2 linked regions of the Lichenicola cladoniae genome follow. The protein of the gene in region 1 interacts with the protein of each later gene in a pairwise test. Links are inferred from orthologs where the notes say so. Each region holds a gene or a part of one and is shown on either strand. Other genes may lie near its edges. The genes, in order: HN018_RS10620 and glnK.

Region 1 (12,889 bases):
GCGTCCCACACCGCGCCGACCTGCGGCAGGAACGCCTTCTCGGTGTCGATCTGGCCGACCGGCATGCCGGTGGAGCCGACCAGCGATCCGGGGAGTGGCTGCACCGGCACGGTCCCGTTGGCGAACTGCAGGCTCGATTTGAACCCGGCCTGCACGGCGAGTGTCGGCAGAATACGCCACTCGTCCTGGATGTGGGTCTGCACGACGGTGTTGGCGATCTGGCTGTAGTATTGCGTGAAGATCGAGCCGTCGGGTCGTTCGTAGGGGGTGGTCGGGGCGTTGACGTCCAGCCCGTACCAACGCCGGATCGCGGACGAGCTGTTATGCTCGACCCAGACCCCGGCTTCGATCGTGTGATGCCCGAGCGTCCAGTCGAGTGCGCCGATATAGCCGCCGCGATTGATCAGGTATTCGGTGGTGCGGGTGGCATAGCCGGAATTGCCGAAGATCTGCTTCAGGTTCTGGCCAGGAAAGTAGACGTTGAACAAGGCGGGCAGGCCGGCTGCGCTGATCGGTCCCGCAACCACACCGACCGAGTTGTCATGGTGATAGTAGAACTGGCTGTGCCAGATGAGATTGTCGGTGAAATGGTGGTCGAGCGTGGCATAGGCCAGCGCGTCTTCGCGTTGTGCGTCGCTGTAGTAGTTCCGGTAGTTGGCACCGGCGGCAGCGGGGGTAGCGCCGCTTGCACTCAGGTAGCTCAGCGCCTGCGGAAAATTCGGATACGTGAATGGGCGGGTATAGGGTGCACCGGATTCGCCGGCGACGTGGACGGTGCTGTCCTCGTTCGGTTCGACCTTGGTGGAGAAGTCGAAATACAGCGTCAGCTTGTCGCGGTCGGTCTCGTGCACGAACTTGCCGTTGACTTGGTAGCCGCCCTGCCGGCCATTGAAATCCCAGGCGCGGGCATCCTGCCGGGCGAACGCGACATAGGCCGAGTTGCCATTGCCGAACAGGCCGGTATCGACGCGTGCAAAGGTGCGGTAGGTGTCGTAGCTGCCGAAGGTCTGCGCGACTTGGCCGCCGAACTTCTTTTTCGGGTCCGACGAGAAGGTGTCGATGGTGCCGCCGAGGTTACTGGTCGATGCGGTGGCGAGGTCGCCGGCGCCGGAGGACAGGGTGACGCGGCTGATGTCCTCGCTGATCACTGCGCGCTGCGGCGACAATCCATTATAGTTGCCATAGTTCTGGTCGCCGAGCGGCACGCCGTCCAGGGTATAGCCGAGCTGCTGCGCATTGAAGCCGTGGATGTAGAGCGAGATGTTCTGCTCGTTGTTGCCCCATGGGTCCGAGGTTTCGTAGACCACGCCTGGAAGTGTTTGAAGCGCCTTCAGCGCGTTCGTTCCGGGAAGAAGCTTCTGGATCTCGCGGCCGGACAAAGAGACTGCGGACCGGCTCGAGCGCTTTGCCACGACCATGACGGTCTCGCCGTTGTCCGAGGCAGCCTTTGTCTTCGAAGTTCCAGGCTGGACGTCGACTGTGCCAGGGCTGGGTGCAAGGCGAGGCCGAGTGCGAGCGGAAGCAGCGCGCATAGCGACGATGACCCCAGCAGCATCCGCTGCGGAGAAATAAATCGACCGTATATCAAGTAGGCTCTCCAGAGGAAAAAGCAGGCGTCCGGCTTATTGCGAGGCAGACTAAAATATTGTGGAAATGCCGAGGAAGGTTAGACTTGCGTTGTACTTATTTTTCTCGCCTCTCGTCGCGAAGTGCAGTTACTGCAGTAGAAAAATCCCGGCAATCCGCAAAACCTGCTTGCACAGTATTGTCACGGCTCCTTCATAAAAACGTTGCCTTACCATCATCGAACCAAGGGTGTACGGGCAGGTGGCCTTGCGGGTGCTCGCTGGCTCGGCCAACCTGCCGAGCCGCTCCCGATGCGGTCCTGAAGGAGAGAATACATGACCAAAGCCAACGACCGCGTCGCCGATCATCCGATCGATGCGCAGTTCCTGGAGCGTTGGTCGCCACGGAGCTTCACCGGAGAGGCGATTCCCGAGACCGAGCTGATGACGCTGTTCGAGGCGGCGCGCTGGGCTCCGTCATCCTACAACTCGCAGCCGTGGCGATTCGTCTACGCACGTCGGGATACGCCGAGCTGGGACGGGTTCTTCGGATTGCTGAACCCGTTCAACCAGTCCTGGGCCAAGGATGCCGCGGCGATCATCGTGGCACTGTCGAAATCCACGATGCTGCCGCCCGGCAAGGATCGTGAGATCCCATCGCACAGCCATTCTTACGATGCGGGTGCCGGCTGGGCCTACCTTGCCCTGCAGGCGTCGCTGTCGGGCTGGGCCGCGCATGCCATGGTCGGCTTCGACATGGACACGGCGTTCGCGCAGTTGCAGGTGCCGCAGGGCTACCGGATCGAGGCATCGATAGCGATCGGCCGCCGTGGCGACAAGGGGCTGCTGCCGGAAGCGATGCAGTCCCGCGAAGAGCCGAACGGCCGCAACCCGATCGGGCAGTTCGTCATGGAAGGCCGCTTCCGCAACGACGCCTGATCCGGGGTCCCGAGGGCTTCGTCTCTGGCGAAGCCCCGGGCCTCGTTTCTAAGGAACCAGTACGGTTGCCGACGCCTGCGCCGCGATGCCTTCGCCGCGCCCGGTGAAGCCCAGCCGCTCGGTGGTGGTCGCCTTGACCGAGATCCGCCCGATCTCGACCTTGAGCAGGTCGGCCAGGCGTTGGCGCATCACCTCCGAGTACGGCCCGATCTTGGGCCGCTCGCAGATCAGGGTGACGTCCGCGTTCACCAGGACCCCGCCGCGGGCGGCGATGCGTTCGCCGGCATGGACCAGGAAGCGGGCGCTGTCGGCGTCCTTCCAGGTGTTCTCGCTGGGTGGGAAGTGGCGGCCGATATCGCCCTCCGCGAGGGCTCCGTAGATCGCGTCGCAGAGCGCATGGATGCCGACATCCGCGTCGGAATGGCCGGCCAGCCCGCGCTCGAACGGCACCGTGATGCCGCAGAGGATCAGTGGGCGTCCTGCCTCGAAGGCATGGACGTCGAAGCCGCTGCCAGTGCGCGGCAGCAGGGCGGGTCCGATCAACCGCTCCAGTCGCATCAGATCCTCCTCGTAGGTGAGCTTGATATTGTCCTCGCTGCCGGCGACCAGCGCGACCAAGTGGCCGGCCTGCTCGAGCAGGGCCGAATCGTCGGTAGCCCCCAGGGCACTGCTTCTGGCGGCCGCCCGGTGCAGGTCGAGGAGCAGGTCGAAGCGGAACCCCTGCGGGGTCTGGGCGCGAAACAGCTCGTCCCGGCGCACGGTCTCGACGACCGCACCGTCACGGGCGCGCTTCAGCGTATCTGCGACCGCGACGCCCGGTATGGCCCCGACATGGGTGGCAAGCGCCGCGATCACCCGCTCGATCAACGAAGCCGGGACGTAGGGGCGGGCGCCGTCATGGACCAGCACCAGCTCCGGCCGCAGATGCACCGGCAGCGCGGCGAGGGCCTCGAGCCCGATCAGCACGCTTTCCTGTCGGGTGCTGCCGCCCGGGATCGCTTCGGCAACCGACAGGCCGTGCAGCGCATCGGCGAGCAGCCCCGCGTCGCCGACCGGCTGGAGGTAGGACACATGCGGAAGCAGGGCTTCGGCGGCGTGACGAATGACGGGCCGGCGGCCGAGCGCAACGAATTGCTTCGGCGTGCCGGTGCCGTATCGGCGTCCGTTTCCGGCGGCAAGGAGGAGGGCGGCTATACGCATGGCGGAGGAATGCGGTGGGGGGCCGCTTTGGTCAATATGGCGTCCGCATCCACGGGGCCGTCCGTGGTCCGGAAGGTGTCCGCAGCGTGTGTCGCGCCGTGAGAGGAACGATTGCACCGATACGTCCCTGAGCGTATTTTGCCCAAATCATGGGCACTCCAAATGAATCCGGGTCGGATGACTGCATCGCACGCACCGTTTCTGCATCGGCTGTGGCCAGTGGCGGCGTGTGGCCGGTGAGCGAACGCGGGGACAGTCTGCTGAAGCCGATAGACCTGGGCGGCGTCGTCATCGAGACGCCGGTGATTCTGGCGCCGATGTCCGGCGTGACCGATTTGCCGTTCCGCCGGCTGGCACGATCGCTTGGTGCCGGGCTGGTGGTGTCGGAGATGATCGCCTCCTGGGCGATGGTGCACGAGAACTCCGCCACGCTGCGCATGGCCGAGACGCTCGACGAGGGCCCGAATGCGGTGCAGCTCGCCGGCTGCGAGCCGGAGGCGATGGCTCAGGCGGCACGGATCGCGGTCGATCTGGGCGCCAACATCATCGACATCAATTTCGGGTGCCCGGCGAAGAAAGTCGCCGTCGGACAGCAGGCCGGCTCGGCGCTGATGCGTGACGAGATCCTGGCGGCACGGCTGCTTGAGGCGACTGTAAAGGCAGTGGATGTACCCGTGACGCTGAAGATGCGGATGGGATGGGACCATGCCAGCCTGAACGCGCCGCGGCTGGCGGTGATCGCGCAGGAGTGCGGCATCAGGATGGTCAGCGTGCATGGGCGCACGCGCCAGCAATTCTATACCGGTCACGCCGACTGGAACTTCGTGCGCCAGGTCAAGGAGAGCGTTCGCCTGCCGGTGATCGTGAATGGCGACATCCTGACGCTGGAGGATGCGCGCGAGGCGCTGCGCCAGTCCGGTGCCGATGGCGTGATGATCGGCCGCGGCTGCTATGGCCGACCCTGGTTTCCGGCCCAGGTCGCACAGGCGCTCACCACCGGCCGCGTGGTGCCCGATCCGGACCTGGCGGCCGAAAAGGCGATCGTGCTGCAGCACTACCAGGCGATGCTCAGCCATTTCGGCACCTATCCCGGGCTTCGGCTCGCCCGCAAACATGTGTCCTGGTATTCGGCGGCGCTGCCGCAGTCGGCCCAGTTCCGCGCCGCCTTCAACCGGATCGAGGATACCGTCGAGGCGGTCGCGGCGATCGAGGCCTTCTACGATCGCCAGATCGCCGCCGGCGCCGGACGCGACCGGCGCGAGCCGAGCTTGCAGGATCTGGCCGCATGAGGACCACCACCTTCAAGGCGTCGAGCACCGTGGCCGTCGCGCACCGTGCAGCGTCAAGGCCGGCGACGGCCACGCTGGCACCGGACGCGGCGGCGATACTGGATTGCCTGCCGGTGCCGGTGCTGATGCTCGATGGCTCGGACAGCATCCGGTATGCCAACAGCGCCGCGGAACCGTTTTTCGGCATGTCCAAATCGCAGCTGCGATTGCTCGGCATGGCGGACCTGCTGCCCGGCGACCACCCGCTGTTCCAGCTGATCGAGCAGGTCAGGTCGACCGGTGCCACCATCGTCGAACACGAGTTGACCCTCGAAGGTCCGCGTCTCAGCCGGGCGGGGATTACCGTGCAAGGCGCGCCGGCCAGCGACTCTCCTGAATTCGTGCTGCTGACGCTCCATGACTCGTCCGCCGCGCGAGCGCTCGACCGGCAGATGACCTTCCGCAACGCCGCCCGCAGCGTGTCCGGCATGGCGGCGATTCTGGCGCACGAGGTCAAGAACCCGCTCTCCGGAATACGCGGCGCGGCCCAGTTGCTGGAAAGCACGGTGGTCGAGAACGACCGCGAGCTGGCGGTGCTGATCCGCGAGGAGGCCGATCGCATTCGCGCGCTGGTCGAGCGGATGGAAATGTTCAGCGAGAAGCCGATCGAGCGGCGTCCGGTCAACATCCATCGCGTGCTGGAGCATGTGCGGCTGCTGGCCCAGCGCGGGTTCGCCGCGCATATCCGCTTTATCGAGAATTACGATCCGTCGCTGCCGCCGGTCTGGGGCAATCGCGACCAGCTGGTCCAGGTGCTGCTCAACCTGGTGAAGAACGCGGCCGAGGCGATTACGGCGGATACCGGCAGCGGCGAGATCACGCTGTGCACCGCCTATCGCCATAGTGTCCGGCTGGCAGTTCCGGGTTCCGACCAGCGCATGCATCTACCCCTGATGGTGACGGTGCGCGACAGCGGGCCCGGTATTTCAGAATCGATCCGGCCGCATCTGTTCGAGCCGTTCCTGACCACCAAGGTCACCGGAACCGGCCTCGGGCTGGCGCTGGCGGCCAAGATCATCGGCGATCATGGTGGCCTGATCGAGATCGAGAGCCGCCCCGGCCGCACCGACGTCCTGCTGCACCTGCCGGTCCTGGTCGAGGACGAAGGCGAGCAGTAAAGCGGCGGCAACGTCCCATTTTCGTCGCGCGAGCGACCTTTTAAGAAGTGTCCGGTAACCCAATGACCTTGCCAACCGTTCTCGTGGCCGACGACGACCGCTCGATCAGGACCGTCCTGACGCAGGCACTCGGGCGGTCGGGATACCAGGTGCGTACGACCGGCAATGCCGCGACCCTCTGGCGCTGGGTCGAGGATGGGGAGGGCGATCTGGTCATCACCGACGTGGTGATGCCGGACGAGAACGGCCTGGACCTGATCCCGCGGATCAAGCGGATCCGGCCAGAGCTGCGGATCGTGGTGATGAGCGCGCAATCGACACTGATGACCGCGGTGAAGGCGGCCCAGCGCGGCGCATTCGAGTATCTGCCCAAGCCGTTCGACCTGAAGGAGCTGCTGTCGGTCGTCGGACGCGCGCTCGCGGCCCCACAGCCGCCATCGGTGGATACCAGCCTCCCGCCCGACTCCGACGAGCGCATGCCGCTGATCGGCCGGTCGGGCGCGATGCAGGACATCTACCGGATCATCGCACGCCTCACGACCGCCGACCTGACCGTGATGATCAGCGGCGAGAGCGGCACCGGCAAGGAGCTGGTGGCGCGCGCCCTGCACGATTACGGCCGCCGTCGCGGCGGTCCGTTCGTCGCCATCAACATGGCGGCGATCCCGCGCGAGTTGATCGAGAGCGAGTTGTTCGGGCATGAGCGCGGCGCCTTCACCGGCGCTACCAATCGCAACCAGGGCCGCTTCGAGCAGGCTGCGGGCGGCACCCTGTTCCTCGACGAGATCGGCGACATGCCGCCAGAGGCACAGACGCGCCTGCTGCGGGTGCTGCAGGAAGGCGAGTTCACCACTGTTGGCGGGCGGCAACCGATCAAGGCGAACGTACGCATCATCGCCGCGACCCATCGCGACCTCCGCCAGCTTATCCGGACAGGCGCATTCCGCGAGGATCTGTTCTACCGGCTGAACGTGGTGCCGATCCGGCTGCCGCCGCTGCGTGAGCGCGCCGAGGACATCGCCACCCTGGCCCGGCACTTCCTGGACAAGGTGCAGCAGAGCGGCCTGCCGGCGAAGAGCCTTTCCGACGAGGCGATCGAGCGGCTGCAGTCGCATCGCTGGCCCGGCAATGTCCGCGAGCTCGAGAACCTGATGCGCCGGCTGGCGGCCCTGTATCCGCAGGAAGTGATCAGCGGCGATGTCATCAGCATCGAGCTCGAGGAGAACTCGATGCACAACGACCCGGCGGTGACCTCCAACGAGCAGGAGAAACTGGCCTCGGCGGTCGAGCGGCACATCCGCCAGTACCTGGCGGCGAGCCATGACGGCATGCCGATGCGCGACATCTACGACCGGGTGATCGCCGAGGTGGAGCGGCCGTTGATCCAGATGACCCTGGCCTCGACCAAGGGCAACCAGATCAAGGCGGCCGCGATGCTCGGGCTCAATCGCAACACGCTGCGCAAGAAGATCAGGGATCTGGAGATCCCGGTCGTGCGCGGCATTGGCTGAGGAACGACCGGGCGCCGTGACGACATTGTTTTCGCGCAGCTGGCACGCCGGGCCACGCCTGGTCGATATCCTGCTCGGAAAGGTGGCGACACTGACCATCGCGGCGACGGCCCTGGCCCTGGGCGTCGCCACCTTCGCGGTCCTGTCGCGGGGCATGTCCCTGACCCACCGGCCGCATGTCGAGGTCGGGCTGTTCATCTGCAACCTGGTGGCGCTGCTGCTGCTGGCGGCCGCACTCGTGGTGCGGCTGGCACGGGTGGCGTCCGACCGGCGGAGCGGGCTCGCCGGCGCCAAGCTGCATGTGCGGCTGGTGATGCTGTTCAGCGTCGTGGCGGTCGCGCCAACCATCGTGGTCGGCGTGTTCGCCGGCGTGTTCTTCCATCTGGGGATCCAGATCTGGTTCAGCGACCGGGTCCGCACGGCGCTCGACGAGGCGGTGGCCGCCAGCCAGGGCTACCTGCAGGAGCACAACAACAACATCCGGGCCGATGCGATCGCGATGGCGAACGATCTCGGGCAGGCCGGGGAACTGCAATATATCGACCCGCGGACGCTGGGGCAGGTCCTGGTCGACGAGAAGAACTCGCGCAGTCTCAACGAGGCCGCCATCTACGACCCGCACACCAACCAGGTGGTGGTATCGGCCGGACTGCTGGGCGGCCTCGGCGTCGCGGTGCCGCCGGCCGCGGCGACCATGCTGGCCCGGTCAGGCGACGTGGCGATCCTCGATAGTCCGGACGGCCAGACCGTGAGTGCGGTGATCGGGATCGGCGAGGCGCCCAACCCGGCGCTGATGCTGGTGATTTCCCGGCCGGTCGACTCCGTCATTCTCGAGCACATGCACCACACCCAGAGCGTGGTGGCCGACTACAACCGGCTCGACAAGAACCGGTCCGTGCTGCAGATCACCTTCATCATGATCTTCGCGCTGGTGGCACTGCTGGTGCTGGCGGCGGCGGTGCTGTTCGGCCTGGTGCTTGCCAACCAGATCGCCCGGCCGGTCGGACTGCTGATCCTGGCGGCCGAACGGGTGCGCGGCGGTGACCTCGCGGTCAGGGTCCCGGAAGCCGATCGCGACGACGAGGTTGCCGGGCTGTCGCGTGCCTTCAACCGGATGACCGACCAGCTCTCGTCGCAGCGGCGCGAACTCATGTCCGCGTACAGCCAGATCAACGAGCGGCGGCGCTTCACCGAGGCGGTGCTGTCCGGGGTGTCGGCCGGGGTGATCGGCCTGGATGCCGACCAGCGTGTCGAGCTGCCCAACCTGACAGCGAGTGCCTTGCTGGAGACCGAACTCATGGACGCGGTCGGGCACCGGCTTGCGGATATCGTCCCCGAGTTCGCCGCGCTGCTGACCCTGGCCGCCGCGCAGCCGGAGCGGGCGCAGACGGCGGAAGTACAGCACGGCGCGCTGTCGAGCCGGCGAACGCTGCTGGTGCGGATCGGCCCGGAGATGCGCGGCGCGGTGACCGAGGGCTACGTGGTGACGTTCGACGACATCACCGAGCTGCAGTCGGCGCAGCGGAAGGCCGCATGGGCCGATGTGGCACGGCGGATCGCGCACGAGATCAAGAACCCGCTGACCCCGATCCAGTTGTCGGCCGAGCGGCTGAAGCGGCGGTTCCTGCGCGAAATCGCTTCCGACCCGGACACATTCAGCCAGTGCGTCGACACCATCGTTCGACAGGTGGGGGACATCGGCCGAATGGTGGACGAGTTCTCCGCCTTTGCGCGGATGCCGCAGCCGATGATTCGGCCGGAAGACCTGTCCCGAATCGTCCGGGAGACATTGATCCTGCAGAAGAGCGCACATCCGGAAATCGCCTTCATCACCAGCCTGCCCGATCGCGGCCCGACCATCGCCTGTGACCGGCGCCTGATTGGCCAGGCCCTGACCAACCTGCTTCAGAATGCGGCCGACGGCATCGCGATGCGGCCCAGGCTTGCCGCGCCGGATGCGGGCGAGCCCGGCTTGGACGAGCCGGCCGCAAAAATCCCCGATGGTGCAGCGGGAAGCCAATTTGCAACGCGTCCCGGAGCTCCTGCGAGCAATGCGGCGTCCGGGAATTTCGGAACGATCTGGCTAAGTCTGGAGGCGCACGGACGCGACATCTGGATCTCGGTGGCCGACGACGGTGTCGGATTGCCGACCGAGGAGCGCGCGCGCCTGACCGAGCCCTATGTGACCCATAAGCCCAAAGGTACCGGGCTAGGGCTTGCTATCGTCAAAAAGATCATGGAGGACCATGGAGGTTCCATCATGCTGGACGATCGGGGCAGTGGAACAGGAGCGGTTGCGACATTGATATTGCCGGTGAAATCTTCCGATGGCGCATGAGATTCTAATCGTCGACGACGAGCCGGACATCCGGCTCTTGCTCGAAGGTATCCTTCGGGACGAAGGCTATGAAACCAGGCTCGCCGCCGACTCCGATCAGGCGATCGCTGCCTTCAGGGCCAGAAGGCCGTCCCTGGTGATCCTCGACATCTGGCTGCAGGGCTCCCGGCTCGACGGACTCGGCATCCTGCAGGCGATGCAGGGCGAGGAGCCGGCGGTACCGACCATCATGATTTCGGGTCACGGGACCATCGAGACCGCCGTCGCCGCCCTCCAGCACGGCGCCTACGACTTCATCGAGAAGCCGTTCCAGTCGGACCGGTTGCTGGTGGTGGTGCGTCGTGCACTCGAGGCAGCCCGGCTCTCGCGCGAGAACGCCGAGCTGCGATTGCGGGCCGGGCCGGAGAGCACCCTGCATGGCGAGAGTGCCGCGATCGTGGCGGTGCGCGCGCAGATCGATCGCGTGGCACCAACCGGGTCGCGTGTGCTGATCAGCGGCGCCGCCGGGTCGGGCAAGGAGGTCGCAGCCCGGATGATCCACGCGCGCTCGCGCCGGGCGGACGGGCCGTTCGTGGCGCTGAACTGCGCGACGCTGGCGCCGGTGCGGTTCGAGGAAGAGCTGTTCGGGATCGAGGGCTCGGCGGACGGGCAGGGCGCGGTACGACGGACCGGGCTGCTGGAGCGTGCGCATGGTGGCACGTTGCTGCTCGACGAGGTCGCCGACATGCCGGTCGAGACCCAGGGAAAGATCGTCAGGGCGCTGCAGGACCAGACCTTCGAGCGGCTTGGCGGGGCGACCCGCGTCAAGGTCGATGTGCGGGTGCTGGCCACCACGAACCGCGACCTGCAGGCCGAAATCGCTGCCGGACGGTTCCGGGAAGACCTCTATTATCGGCTGGCGGTGGTGCCCTTGCGGGTGCCGAGCCTGCGCGAGCGACGCGAGGACATTCCCGACCTGGCACGGCTGTTCCTGACCCGCTCGGCGGAAGCGGCCGGCCTGCCGATGCGCGAGCTTTCGGCGGACGCGCTTGCGGCCTTGCAGAGCTACGAATGGCCAGGCAATTCGCGCGAGCTCCGCAACCTGATGGATTGGCTGCTCATCATGGTGCCGGGTGGGTCTGAAACCATCCGTGCCGAGATGCTGCCTCCGACGATCGGGCAAGGGGCACCGGCCTTGCTGAAGTTCGATCCGGCGGCGGACGTGATGGGCCTGCCATTGCGCGAGGCGCGCGACCTGTTCGAGACGCAGTATCTGCAGGCGCAGCTGCTCCGTTTCGGCGGCAACATCAGCCGCACGGCAGGCTTCGTCGGTATGGAGCGGAGTGCGCTGCATCGCAAGCTGAAGCAGCTCGGGGTCAACTCCGAGGACCGCATTCCAGGCTGAGGGATGGATTTTGCGGTCCGTGCGACTGGCTGCTAAATAGCCCATAACTGGTCGCTCGTTCGCGTCGCGTCGCGCCGTGGCTGCTGCCGGAACAATAAGAAAAAAGGGCTTTAGCGATGGCTAAGGACAACTCGCAGAACGTGCAGGACGTATTTCTCAATCACGTCCGTCGTTCCAAGACTCCGGTGACGATTTTCCTGGTCAACGGCGTCAAGCTCCAGGGGATCATCACCTGGTTCGATAACTTCTCGGTCCTGTTGCGTCGGGATGGGCACACCCAGCTCGTCTACAAGCACGCCATCAGCACCGTGATGCCGGCGGCGCCGATCGCCTTGTTCGATCAGAACAAGGTCGAGGGTGGCGTTGCCGTTCCCGCCGGCGCCGAGACCGAGCAGGAAGTGGCGCTGATGAAAAGCATCGTCTGACGGTGACGTCCTCGGAAGCCGCTTCCCGACCGACCCGCGCCGCGGTCATTCTGCCTTGGGAGCGTCATGATCGGCAGGTCGACCCGGGATCGGTTCCGGGCGGTGTCGATCACAGAACCGGCGATACCAAGGGTTACCAGACCAGGGCGGCAGAAGCCCGTCTCGAGGAAGCGGTCGGACTGGCAGCCTCGATCGGGCTGGTCATCGTGCGCCAGGCGGTGCTGCCGATCCGGATGCGGAAGCCGGCCACCCTGCTCGGAAGCGGGCAGGTGGAGGCGCTGAAGGAAGCCGTCGAGGCGGACGAGGTGACCGTCACCATCATCGATGCGCGGCTGAGCCCGGTGCAGCAGCGCAATCTTGAACGGGCACTCGGCTGCAAGGTCATCGACCGGACCGGGCTGATCCTGGACATCTTCGGCGAGCGTGCAGCGACGCGTGAGGGCTCGCTGCAGGTCGAACTGGCGCATCTGGAATACCAGCGCAGCCGCCTGGTCAGGTCATGGACCCATCTCGAACGGCAGCGGGGCGGCTTTGGCTTTCTCGGCGGCCCGGGCGAGACGCAGATCGAGGCCGATCGCCGGCTGATCACCGACCGGATCGTCAGGCTGAAGCGCGACCTGGACCAGGTCAGGCGCACGCGTGGCCTGCACCGCGATGCACGCAAGAGGGTACCGTTCCCCATCGTCGCCCTGGTCGGATACACGAATGCCGGCAAGTCGACGCTGTTCAACGCGCTGACCGGTGCCGCCGTGCATGCGCAGGACCAGCTGTTCGCGACGCTGGACCCGACCATGCGCGGGCTGCAACTGCCGTCCGGCCGGCGGGTCATCCTGTCCGACACGGTCGGGTTCATCAGCGATCTGCCGACCGAACTGGTCGCCGCGTTCCGCGCCACGCTCGAGGAGGTGGCGGAAGCCGACATCATCCTGCACGTGCGCGACGTGGCACATCCGGACAGCGTGGCGCAGCGCGGCGACGTGATCGGGGTGCTGGACGGCATGGTGCGCGACGAGACGCTCGACCCGGAGTGGCCGGGCCGGGTGATCGAGGTGATGAACAAGGCGGACCTGCTGACGGAGCT
Region 2 (2,757 bases), 1.6 Mb from region 1 along the record:
GTGCAGCGTCATGTCGAGACCTTCGACCTCGTCGTCATGGCTGACGCGAAGACCGATGGTCCAGTCGATGACTTTCAGCAGGACGAATGAAAGCAGGCCGCTCCAGATCACGGTCACCAGGACGGCCTTGCCCTGGATGATGAACTGGGCGAACGACCCGACGACGCCGGCCGGCGACGCATCGGTTGCCGAAAGAGGGCCATAGGCGAACACGCCGGTCAGCAACGCACCGATGATGCCGCCGATACCGTGCACGCCGAACGCATCGAGACTGTCGTCATAACCGAGCAGATGCTTGAGGCTGGTTGCCGCGAAGTAGCAGCCGACACCGGCGACGAGGCCGATGATGATCGAAGCACCCGGCAGCACGAAGCCCGAAGCCGGGGTGATCGCGACCAGTCCGGCAACCGCGCCGGAAATGATGCCGAGAACGGTCGGCTTGCCCTTGATGATCCACTCGGCGAACATCCAGCCGAGTGCTGCTGCCGCGGTCGCGATCTGCGTTGCGGCCATCGCCATGCCGGCGCGTCCGTTCGCGCCGACCGCGGAGCCGGCGTTGAAGCCGAACCAGCCAACCCACAGGAGCGATGCGCCGATGACCGCGTAGGTGAGGTTGTGCGGCGACATGTCGTCATGGCCGTAGCCGGTGCGCTTGCCGAGCACGAGCGCGCACATCAGGCCGGCGATACCGGCATTGATGTGAACGACGGTGCCGCCGGCGAAGTCGATCGCGCCAAACGCGGCGACCCAGCCGATCGGGCTCCAGACCCAGTGCGCGATCGGCGCGTAGACGACGATCGACCACAGCACCATGAAGACGCACATGGCGGAGAATTTCATGCGATCCGCGAACGCGCCGGCGATCAGCGCCGGGGTGATGATCGCGAACGTCATCTGGAACATCATGTAGACGCTCTCGGGGATCGTCGTGACCGTCGGATTGGACGATCCCGCGCCGAGAGTGAAGCCGATGTCGGAGCCCTTGGTGATGTTCGTGGCCATGCCATGCAGCATGAAGCGCGAGAAATCGCCGATGTAGGCCGAGCCGGTGGTGAAGGTCAGGCTGTAGCCGACCACGACCCAGGTAATGGTGACCAGGCAGCAGATCGCGAAAGCCTGCATCAAGGTGGCGAGGACGTTTTTCTTGCGCACCATGCCGGCGTAATAGAGCGCGAGGCCGGGCACCGTCATCATCAGCACCAGGGCGGTGCTGGTGAGCATCCAGGCGGTATCGCCGGAATCGATCTTCGGAGGCGCCACGGGTGCAGCGGGCGCGGCATCGGCGGCCAGCGCCGGATGAGCGAAGGCCAGCAGCATGATGGCCGCAAGCGCCGAGCCTGTTGCGATACCGGTGCGGATGTTGGAGGACAGCGGCGATCGAGCCGCGGGGGCAACGTGCATCGGAGTGGTGTCCCTCACAGCGCATCCTCGCCGGTCTCACGGGTACGGATCCGGATGGCTCTGAGGATCTCGCTCACGAAGATCTTGCCGTCGCCGATCTTGCCGGTGTGCGCCGACTGCAGGATGGCCTCGACCACCTGGTCCACCATGTCGTCGGACACGGCGACCTCGATCTTGACCTTCGGCAGGAAGCTGACGTGGTACTCCGCGCCGCGGTAGATTTCGGTCTGGCCTTTCTGGCGACCAAATCCCTTCACCTCGGAGACCGTGAGTCCCTGAACACCAAGCGGTGTCAGCGCTTCTCTTACGTCATCGAGCTTGAAGGGCTTGATGACTGCTGTGACGAGCTTCATCGCACCTCTCTCTTCTTGTTCTGCCTGGTCACGACGGCTGATCGGCACATGCCGGGCCGGACGAACCTTCTCCAACGCCGCGCCGGAGCATCTCTCGATTTGGCACGCAATCGTTCCAAAATCCATGCCACAGATTCGCCACGAGCGACGATGAGCCGGCACGAACCTAGAAAGTCGCGGTCGTGCACGAAATTGGTGCAGTGATCGGCGGCGCGACGCCCATATTACGCGCACCACCGTGTGGCGGACCGATGAATAGTTTCTGGAGCCTTGCAGATGAGTAACACCAATCTGGACGTCGCCGTCTGCGTCGTCGGTGCCGGACCGGTCGGCGCCACCCTCGCCTGCCGTCTTGGCGCCGCCGGCTTACCGGTGGCGATCGTCGACCGGGCGGCACTTCCGCCGATGGAACATCCGGATTTCGATGGCCGCGCCTATGCGATCGCCGCGAGTTCGCGGCGCCTGCTCGAGGCCGCCGGCGTGTGGAGCCACCTGCCGCTGCCGTCCTGCCCGATCGAGGGCATCCGGGTATCCGACGGCAAGCCGGGGCAGCCGGCTTCGCCGCTGTTCCTGCATTTCGACCATCACGAGGTCGGCGAGCCGTTCGGCTGGATGACCGAGGCGCGCAGCTTGCGGGTGGCGCTGAACGCGACGCTGCACGCGATGCCCGCGATCGTCGTCGCCGCTCCCACCGAGGCCTCGGTCACCCGGACCGATCAGGCCGCCATCGTGCGCACGACCGATGGTCGCACGATACGCGCCCAGCTGGTGGTGGCGGCGGAGGGACGCGAGAGCCCGCTGCGGCGGCAGGCCGGGATCGCCGTCACCCGATTCGGCTATCGCCAGGCCGGCCTGGTCTGCGCAATCGCCCACACGAAGCCGCACCATAATCACGCGCTCGAGCATTTCCTGCCCGGTGGCCCGTTCGCGCAACTGCCGATGGCTCCGACCGAGGGCGCCCCGCATCTGTCGGCGATCGTCTGGAGCGAACGCGACGCCGTCG

The links.
Region 2: the proteins of HN018_RS10620 (region 1) and glnK interact in binary tests that used the Escherichia coli proteins (3 or more experiments, as listed by UniProt). The link is inferred for Lichenicola cladoniae from one-to-one orthologs.

What each region holds. Positions count from the first base shown.
Region 1 is NZ_CP053708.1:2,281,725-2,294,613, forward strand. What follows is about bases 4,071-7,069. They hold HN018_RS10620 (two-component system sensor histidine kinase NtrB), read left to right. Parts: upstream 4,071-4,989; coding sequence 4,990-6,150; downstream 6,151-7,069. Other genes in these bases: dusB (tRNA dihydrouridine synthase DusB), read left to right, coding at 4,071-4,993; ntrC (nitrogen regulation protein NR(I)), read left to right, coding at 6,213-7,069. Outside these bases: HN018_RS10600 (TonB-dependent receptor), read right to left, coding at 1-1,418; HN018_RS10605 (nitroreductase family protein), read left to right, coding at 1,902-2,504; HN018_RS10610 (bifunctional 2-C-methyl-D-erythritol 4-phosphate cytidylyltransferase/2-C-methyl-D-erythritol 2,4-cyclodiphosphate synthase), read right to left, coding at 2,553-3,704; more of dusB, read left to right, coding at 3,941-4,070; more of ntrC, read left to right, coding at 7,070-7,661; HN018_RS10630 (sensor histidine kinase NtrY-like), read left to right, coding at 7,687-9,999; nitrogen assimilation response regulator NtrX, read left to right, coding at 9,989-11,383; RNA chaperone Hfq, read left to right, coding at 11,500-11,808; GTPase HflX, read left to right, coding at 11,811-12,889.
Region 2 is NZ_CP053708.1:681,399-684,155, reverse strand. What follows is about bases 86-2,757. They hold glnK (P-II family nitrogen regulator), read right to left. Parts: upstream 1,755-2,757; coding sequence 1,416-1,754; downstream 86-1,415. Other genes in these bases: HN018_RS02990 (UbiH/UbiF/VisC/COQ6 family ubiquinone biosynthesis hydroxylase), read left to right, coding at 2,031-2,757; HN018_RS03000 (ammonium transporter), read right to left, coding at 86-1,401. Outside these bases: more of HN018_RS03000, read right to left, coding at 1-85. UniProt on the Escherichia coli protein: Involved in the regulation of nitrogen metabolism. Regulates the activity of its targets by protein-protein interaction in response to the nitrogen status of the cell.